2 regions of the Sorangium sp. So ce385 genome follow, and region 2 is predicted to be linked to the other one. Evidence: riboswitches for the same ligand, from Rfam matches in the RefSeq annotation. Region 2 holds a riboswitch; the other holds the start of a gene.
The links. A riboswitch is a leader RNA that binds a small molecule or an ion and turns the genes downstream of it on or off. The one in region 2 is predicted to bind cobalamin.
Positions count from the first base shown of each region.

Region 1 (4,565 bases), 4.5 Mb from region 2:
GGTGCTCAACCCAGCGCAAACGGCGCTGCTACGGCAGTTTCAGCCCAAGAAGATGCCCACCGAAGGCGCCACCGTGCGCGACGCGCTCTATGCCGTCGCTGGCCTTGGAGGTCACCTCAAGCAGAACGGTGCGCCCGGATGGCAGACGCTTGCGCGAGGCATGCAAACCTTGTTGACGTTGGAAGCCGGCTGGAATGCCGCGGCCGAGATTTCCCGCCAAACTATGGGGAAGATGTGATCAATCCTCAGGCGTGCGCGTGCGCGTGCTCGCTATGGTTCGAATGGAACGAGTACGCGCACGCGCACGCGCACGCGCACGAAGACCGGAGACCGGAGACGGGAGACGGGAGACGGAAGACGGAAGACGGAAGACGGGAGACGAAAGACGAAAGACGAAGACGCTGGGCGACGAACGACGGCGGAGGGCGCCGCTGGCTACTCCCAGTACAGCGTCGCCCGCCCGATCGCCGTGAACGGCCACCCCGGCGAGTAGTGGATCCCCGTGACCGCGGCCGGCTCGTACGGCAGCCGCGAGTCGCTCGCGAACTGCACCTCGCGCCACGTCGCGTCGAAGAGGTTCTGGATGTCCACGGCCGCCTCGACGTTCCTCCACCGGAGCCCCGCGTTCGCGTCGACCACCGTGAACCCCTCGGCGGTGAGCGCCTCGTCCTCGGTCGCGGGCCGCGCGCCGATCGCCTTCACCCGGAGCGCCGCGAACGGCGTGAGCGCGCCGAACGCCCTGCGCACCCCGATGCCCGCGGTCAGCGTCCGCGTCGGCGCGAGGGCGACCGCGCTCCCGTTGCCGGCGTTCGCGCGGAAGCGCGCGCGGGTGAACGTCGCGTCCACGTCGGCGAAGAGCCAGCTCCCGAGCCGGTAGCGCGCGCCGATCTCGATCCCGTAGCGCCGCGTCTCCCCCGACGCCTCGGTCTCGCCGGCGTCGCCGCTCCAGACCAGCTCGGAGTCGAGGTCGAGGAGGAACCCGGCCGCGCTCAGCGAGAGCCCGCGCACGGGCGCGACCCTCGCGCCGACCTCGTAGCCCTTCGCCGGGGTGATCAGCGTCGCCGCCCCCTGGCCCAGCACCGCGCCCCGGGCATCGTTCGAGTGGAAGCCGCGCCCGTAGTGGGCGAAGAGATCGAGCCCCCCCACCGGCGAGACGACCGCCGTGAGCTTCGGCAGCAGCTGCATCTGCCCCCGCGCGCCGCTCGATCTGCTCCCCGTCCCCTCGAGGTCCTCGCGCAGGTCGTCCACGTTGACGTCGATCCATTGCCCGCGCACGCCGAGCACGAGGCGGAGCCAGCGCCGGAGCCGGGCGTCCTGCTCGACGTACACGCCGATCTGGCCCTCGTCGACGTGGGTCCGATCCCGCTCCTCGAGCCGCTCGCGCGCCTCGTCGTGGTGGAGCGACTTGTCGATCGCGTCCGCGCGGATCTGCGCGCCGAGCGACGTCGTGAACCTCGCCCCGCGGTGCTCGATCTGCTTGCGGAGCCGGAAGTCGGCGCCCAGCACGGTGCGGTCGTCGTTCTGCTCGATCTGATCGCCGTGGACCGGATCCTCGGCGAAGAACGTGAAGTTCGAGTACAGCGTGAAGCGATAGCGCAGGAGGTACGCCATCGCGCTCAGGTCGGCGTCCCGCCACGCGGTCGACGCGGAGACCGACGCCATGTGCCGCGCGGTCGAGCCGCCCTCGGTCGGATCGACCGCGCCGAAATGATCGACGCACGGCTGCCCGAAGGCGGAGGGCGGCGGGTTCAGGCCGCCCTGCTCCCCCTCGCCGCACACGGCGCGCGCCGGGATCTGGCCGGAGCCGTACCAGGTCGAGCCGTAGGACATCCACGTCGCCTGGACCTTGCCGGTGCTGCCGAGGTCGCGCGTCGCCCTCAGGAACACGTTGAAGCGCTCGAGCCGCTCCGGGCTCTGGAACGGCCCGTCGTTCCGGTAGACCTCCGCCGCGGCCACCGCGCGCCAGTCGTCGCCGAGCTCCGGCGAGGCGATCACGAGGCCGCGCAGGATGCCGTACTGCCCCACGCCGAGCTGCGCGGAGCTCTCGTCGAGCTTCTCGGCGAAGCGGAGGTTGACGGCGCCGGCCGTGCCGAAATCGCCGATGCTCGCGTAGTAGGGCCCCTTGTAACCGTCGAGCCCGATCACGAGCTCCGGGATCATGAAATAGAGGTCGGTGAAGCCGTGCCCGTGGCCGTGGCTGACCAGGTTGACGGGCACCCCGTCGACGAAGAACGCGACGTCCGTCCCGTGGTCGGCGTCGAAGCCCCGCAGGAAGTACTGGTTCGCCTTGCCGCCGCCGGCGTGCTGCACGGCGAAGAGCCCGGGGACCGACTCGAGGAGGTCGCCCGGCCGGAGCCTCGGCCTGAGCTCGAGCTCGCGGTGCCCGACCGAGACGCGCGAGGCCGCCTCGCTGCCCGGCTTCTCCGCGTGCACCGTGACCTCGATGGGCTCTCCCTGGGCCCGCGCTGGCCGCGCGGCGGACAGCACGATCGCCAGCGCGGCGATCCGAGGGAGTCGATGGCGGTGTCCGTGGCCCTTCGTGACGTTCTCGCGCAGCATTCATGTCCTCCTTCGCGCCATCGCGCGGAGCGGCGCCGGGCCGCTCGCATCGAGCTCCGCGAGGAGGAAAAAGGACGCCCACGGCGCGATGCCCTGGACCGACCTCTCGCCCCCGCGGGCGACCGAAAGGCAACGCGGGGGCGGCTCGGGATCCGGGACGTGCGCAGGGCTGCACCGGCTCGGACCTCACCGCCTCCCTCGAGGCTCCCAGGTCGAACCGGCGTCGGATGTGTCCCCGTCGCCGGGCGCGGGCAGGTCTTCGGGCTCGCGAGCGCTCCGGCTGGGCCGGCTTCCTACTGTCCACCGCTTCCCAGCCCTCATCGGGCCAGTGCGTGTCGTGGAGGTCGTTCTCGCTTACCGCTGCGGGGCAGCCCCGGAATTTCACCGGGTTCCCTATTCAGCCTGAGCGAGCGCCCAGGCACCAGCGCGGCGCGCACCCTACGAGGATGCGCCTCCGGCTGTCAATCGCTCCCGCTCACCTCGCCCGCTCCGCGCCGCGTCCGTCGCCACGCGCCCGCATCGCGCGGGCTCCTGCCCGCGCGGCGCCACGTGAACCCGAGCGCTCGCCGAGCGACGTCCGCGCGGGCCGAACGTTCGGGCTCTGGCGAGGATGGGCTCGCTCCTCCGTGGGTCGCGTGCTACACGGCCGCCGCCGTATATGCCGCGTAACGACCTCCGCAACATCGCCATCGTCGCCCACGTCGACCACGGGAAGACGACCCTCGTCGATCACATGCTCCGCCAGTCGGGCGCCTTCCGAGAGAACGAGGTCGTGGCCGAGCGCGTCATGGACTCGAACGACCTCGAGCGGGAGCGCGGCATCACCATCCTCGCGAAGAACACGAGCATCCGGTACCGCGGGGTCAAGATCAACATCGTCGACACGCCCGGCCACTCCGACTTCGGCGGCGAGGTCGAGCGCACCCTGATGATGGCCGACGGGGCGCTGCTCCTCGTCGACGCCGCCGAGGGCCCGCTGCCGCAGACGCGGTTCGTGCTCTCGAAGTGCCTCCAGCGCGGCTTCCCGGTCATCGTGGTCATCAACAAGATCGACCGGAGCGACGCGCGCGCCCACGAGGTGCTCTCCGAGGTGTTCGACCTCTTCTGCGACCTCGAGGCGAGCGACGCGCAGATGGACTTCTCGACGCTCTACGCGATCGCGAAGTTCGGCCAGGCGAAGCGCGAGCTCGAGCACGAGGCCAAGGACCTGGAGCCGCTCTTCGAGACCATCCTCGAGCGCGTGCCCGGCCCCTCCGGCGACCCCGACGGGCCGCTCCAGGTCATCGTCTGCAACACGACCCACGACGACTACGTGGGCCGGCTCGCGGTCGGCCGCGTGGTCCGGGGCACCGCCCGGTCCGGCGCCGACGTCGCGCTCCTCGGCGAGGGCGGCCAGTCGCGCGGCTACGTGAAGATGCTCTACGCCTACGAGGGGCTGAAGCGGGTCCCGGTCGAGAGCGCCGCCGCGGGCGAGGTGATCGCCATCGCGGGGCTCGAGTCGGTCACCATCGGCGACACGATCGCGGACCCGGCGACCCCCGAGGCGCTGCCGCGGATCGTCGTCGAGGAGCCGACGATCAAGATGAGGATCGGCGTCAACACGTCGACGTTCGCCGGCAAGAGCAAGCAGTCGAAGTACCTGACGAGCCGTCACCTGAAGGAGCGGCTCGAGCGCGAGGCGATGAAGAACCTCGCGATCCGGGTGGAGCCGACCGAGGTGCCCGACACGTTCGTGGTGCTCGGCCGCGGCGAGCTCCAGCTCGCGATCCTCGTGGAGACGATGCGGCGCGAGGGGTACGAGATGCAGCTCTCGAACCCCGAGGTCGTGACGCGCGAGATCAACGGCGAGGTGATGGAGCCGATCGAGCTCGTGGTCGTCGACGTGCCCGACACCTACGTCGGCGTGGTGACCGAGCGCCTCAGCACCCGGCGCGGCCGGATGGTGAAGATGACGAACCCCGGCTTCGGGCGCGCCCGCCTCGAGTTCCGGGTGCCGTCGCGCGGGC
Region 1 covers NZ_CP150337.1:1,939,461-1,944,025, reverse strand. Annotated here, with positions in the region: gene WME83_RS07150 (IS4 family transposase) at 1-238, shown strand, start outside; partial or broken gene WME83_RS07145 (hypothetical protein) at 319-426, opposite strand; gene WME83_RS07140 (TonB-dependent receptor) at 436-2,559, opposite strand; cobalamin riboswitch at 2,793-3,000, opposite strand; gene typA (translational GTPase TypA) at 3,170-4,565, shown strand, end outside.
Region 1: it holds a riboswitch for cobalamin, as region 2 does, so the genes downstream of both, WME83_RS07140 (TonB-dependent receptor) here and WME83_RS23330 (ribonucleoside-diphosphate reductase subunit alpha) in region 2, are expected to answer to the same signal.

Region 2 (4,565 bases):
CTGCTCCTGCGTCAGGTCGAGCTCGAGCCGCGCCCGCAGCAGGAGCGCGTGGTTGAAATGGACCGCGGGCTCCGCGCCTCGGCCCGCCCTGGGGAGCTGTGCCATCGCTGCGCGCCCTCGATCATCGGCGATGCCGCGCCGTCCTGTCCACCGCGCTGCCCGGTCCTGCCCGGTCCTGCCCGGTCCCGCCCTTCCGGATCCGGTCCGCCGGGACGCATGGTCCACGCATGAGCACGATGCACACCGAACGACCCGCCCAGCGGAGCACCTATACCGACGACCTCCGCATCTTCACCGTGACGAACCTCCTGTCCCCCGAGGAGTGCGACGGCTTCATCGCGCGCGCCGAGGCGCACGGCTTCGCGCAGGCGCCGATCGGGGGCGGCAGCGTCATCAACCTCGAGGTGCGCAACAACGGCCGCGTCATGCTGGACGATCCGGCGCTCGCGGCGCGCCTCTGGGAGCGGCTCGCGCCGTGGACCCCGCCGACCTGGGGCGCCCTCCGCGCGGTCGGGCTGAACGAGCGCTTCCGCTACTACCGGTACGCCGAGGGCGAGTACTTCAACTGGCACGGTGACGGGTCGTTCCCGCGGTCGGAGATCGAGCGGAGCCTGTTCACCGCGATGGTCTACCTGAACGACGACTTCGAGGGCGGCACGACCGACTTCTGGGGCGGCCAGAGCATCGTCCCGCAGCGCGGGATGGCGCTCGTGTTCGAGCACCGGTGGCTCCACCGGGGCGCCGCCGTGACGCGGGGGCGCAAGTACGTGCTCCGCACCGACGTGATGTACCGGCGCGGCTGACGTCCGGCGCGGCGCGCCCGGCCCCGCGCCGCGCCCTCACCCCGGCCGCGGCGCGCCCCGGCCCTGCGCCGCGCCCTCACCCCGGCCGCGGCGCGCCGGCCAGCGCCTCGGCGAGGCGCGGCAGCACCTCGCCCGCCCGGCCCTCGACCTTCAGCGCGCCGAGCTCCTCGCCGCGCGCGGACCCGAGGTTGACCATCGCGACCGGGATGCCCCGCTGCGCGGCGCGCAGCACGAAGCGGTACCCCGAGAAGACCGCCAGCGAGGAGCCCACCACGAGGAGCGCCTCCGCCGCGTCGACGAGCGCGAACGCCGCGTCGACGACCGGCCGCGCCACGTTCTCGCCGAAGAAGACGACGCGCGGCTTGAGCGGCCCGTCGCAGCGCAGGCAGGGGGGCGTCTGGAAGCCGGCCACGTGCTCGGCGGGCAGGTCGGCGTCGCCGTCGGGGGCGACGTCGGCCGCGAGCCGCAGCCAGCCGGGGTTCCGCGCGAGGAGCCGCTCCTGGAGGGCGGCGCGCGGCTCCATCGCGCCGCACTCGAGGCACGCGACCTCGGCGAGCGTCCCGTGCAGCTCGATGACGCGGCGGCTGCCGGCGGCCTGGTGGAGGCCGTCGACGTTCTGCGTGATGAGGCCCTCGAGCAGCCCATCCTGCTCGAGCCGCGCGAGGGCGCGGTGCGCCGGGTTGGGCTCGGCCCGCGAGAACCGCTCCCACCCGATCACGGCGCGCGCCCAGTACCGCTGCCGGATCTCGGCCGAGCGCGAGAACTCCCGCCCCTGGATCGGGTTGCGCGCCCGGCGCCGCGTCTCGGGGCCGCGGTAGTCCGGGATGCCGGACTCGGTGCTGCACCCCGCCCCGGTCAGCGCCACGAAGCGCTTGCCGCGCAGGAGCGCGATGAGGTCGTCGACCGGATCCGCGAGGAGCGCATGGCTGAGCGGCATGGGCCCCCGTTTGTGACCCGCCGCCGGAGGCGCCGCCAGCCGCCCGCGCCGGCGTGACGCGCAGCACAGGCGACTGCGCCTCTCCGAACCCGCTCCTCGGGCCGCACACCGCGCCTGCCCGGGATGCGCCGCGACGCGCGCGACATCGTGTCGCAGAGCCCTGGCGGCCAGCGGCGCTAGCCTGTCTTGCCATGATCGATCGAGCGCACTGCAAATCGGCGAATGAGCCGGCCCGTTCGGCGCGCGGGGCACGCGAGGCGAGCTCGACATCGCGTCTCCGGCTCCTGCGGAGCTCGCGCTGGCGCCGCGCGGCGGCGCTGGCCGCCGTCATCGCGGGCGTCGCGCTCAGCGGCAGGGCCGAGCCGGCGACGCCCGGCGAGGCCGCGACCGAGCTCGTCGACGCGGCCCCCGCGCCCGGCGAAAAGGCGCTCGCGGCGCGTCTGCTCGCGCCTTGTTGCTGGAATCAGACGCTCGATGTGCACGAATCCCCGGTGGCGAGCGATCTTCGTCGCGAGATCCGCGCGCGTCTCCACCGGGGCGAGGCCGCCGACGCCATCGAGCAGGACCTCGTCGCGCGTTATGGCGACCGCCTCCGCGCGGCGCCTTCGTCCGGCGTCCTCGGCAAGGTCGCGCTGGCATTGATGCTGGGCATCGCGGTGACGTTTCTCGGGGTCTTCGCCCTGCTGCGCTCGTGGAGGCGCGGCGCCGCGCAGCCAGCCCCGCCGAGCGGCGCCGTCGCGGCGGCCGATCGCGATGAATATGACGAGCGCCTCGACGACGAGCTCCGGGCGCGCGACGCGTGAGCACACCTTCGCTGAGAGCCCGTCGTCGCTCGCCTCGCCCGGCCCCGACCACAATATCTCGCTTGACCTGCGCATCGCACCGCAATATGTAGTGCCACGTGTTGGTGCCCTTGGCTTCGGCCCGGGGCTCAAAAGGGAACCCGGTGTGAATCCGGGGCTGCCCCGCAGCGGTAAGCGAGAACGATCTCCACGACGAGCACTGGCCTCCTGGCTGGGAAGCGGTGGACCGTAGGAAGCCGGCGAGAGCCGGAGCGCTCGCGAGCCCGAAGACCTGCCAACATCCTGCGTCGGGGAGACATCCCGCGCCGGTTTGACCTGGAAGCCTCGAGGGAGGCGGGGAGGTCCGAGCTGGCGCCGACTCTCGCGCTCGTTTCGGTTCCGACCCCCTCCCGCGTTGTCTTCCTTTCGCCCGCGGGGGCGAGCGGTCGGTCCGAGGGCTCTCCAGGAGGGCCCGGCGCATCCGTGCGCATCGGCTGGCTTCTTCGCTCTCGCGATCTCGACGCGAGCGGTCCGGGACCGCTCCGAACGAAGCTCGACGAGGAGGATTGCCATGCTGAGCGACACGGTGACGACGGGCGACGGCGCGGCGCCGTTGCGGGCGCGGAGCGCGAGGGGCGGAGGCGCGGAGGAGACGCTCCCGCACACGACGATGCGGGTGACGAAGCGCGACGGGTCGAGCGAGCCCGTCGACGTCAACAAGATCGTCCGGGCCGTGAGCCGCTGCTGCGCGGCGCTGCCCGACGTGGACGCGCTCCGCGTCGCGACAAAGACCATCAGCGGCCTCTACGACGGCGCCACGACGCGGGAGCTCGACAAGCTCTCCATCCAGACGGCGGCGTCGCTCATCGCGGAGGAGCCCCAGTACGCGAAGCTCGCGGCGCGCCTGCTCGCCACCTATATCGACAAGGAGGTCCGCAACCAGGAGATCCACGCCTTCTCGCAGTCCGTGGCCGTCGGGCGGCGGCTCGGCCTCATCAACGAGCGGCTCCACGGGTTCGTGGCGCAGAACGCCCGCAAGCTGAACGACGCGATCGAGCCGGGGCGCGATCACGAGCTCGAATATTTCGGGCTGCGGACCCTCTATGATCGCTACCTCCTCAAGCACCCCGAGGCGCGCGTCGTCATCGAGACGCCGCAGCAGTTCTTCCTGCGCATCGCGTGCGCGCTGTCCGAGACGGCGGCGCAGGCCATCGAGCTTCACCGGCTCTTCTCGTCGCTCGACTACCTCCCGAGCTCCCCCACGCTGTTCAACGCGGGGACGAGCCACGAGCAGCTCTCGAGCTGCTTTTTGCTCGACTCGCCCGAGGACCACCTCGAGACCATCTACCAGCGCTACACCGACGTCGCGCTGCTCTCGAAGTTCTCCGGCGGCATCGGGCTGGCGTACCACCGCGTGAGGTCGCGCGGCTCGCTCATCGAGAGCACCAATGGGCACTCGAGCGGCATCGTGCCGTGGCTCAAGACGCTCGACGCGTCGGTCGCGGCCGTGAACCAGGGCGGCAAGCGCAAGGGAGCCTGCTGCGTCTACCTCGAGCCGTGGCACGCCGACGTCGAGGAGTTCCTCGCGCTGCGCGACAACACGGGAGACGAGGCCGCGCGCACACACAACCTGAACCTCGCGAGCTGGGTCCCGGACCTGTTCATGAAGCGGGTCGAGGCGGACGGCGAATGGAGCCTGTTCGACCCCAAGGACGTGCGCGATCTGCCCGATCTCTACGGCGACGAGTTCGAGCGCCGTTATGCCGAGGCGGAGGGGGCGGGCCTCGCCAAGAAGACGATGAAGGCGCGCGAGCTCTACGCGCGGATGATGCGGACGCTCGCGCAGACGGGCAACGGCTGGATGACGTTCAAGGACAAGGCGAACCGCGCCTGCAACCAGACGGCCCTGCCGGGCCGGATCGTGCACCTCTCGAACCTCTGCACCGAGATCGTCGAGGTGACCTCGAAGGAGGAGACGGCCGTCTGCAATCTCGGCTCGATCAACCTCGCGCGCCACACGGCCGCGCGCGGGGACGGCGCCGT
Region 2 covers NZ_CP150337.1:6,389,839-6,394,403, forward strand. Annotated here, with positions in the region: gene WME83_RS23310 (helix-turn-helix domain-containing protein) at 1-105, opposite strand, end outside; gene WME83_RS23315 (2OG-Fe(II) oxygenase) at 228-803, shown strand; gene WME83_RS23320 (NAD-dependent protein deacetylase) at 880-1,740, opposite strand; gene WME83_RS23325 (cytochrome c-type biogenesis protein) at 1,932-2,543, shown strand; cobalamin riboswitch at 2,629-2,836, shown strand; gene WME83_RS23330 (ribonucleoside-diphosphate reductase subunit alpha) at 3,094-4,565, shown strand, end outside.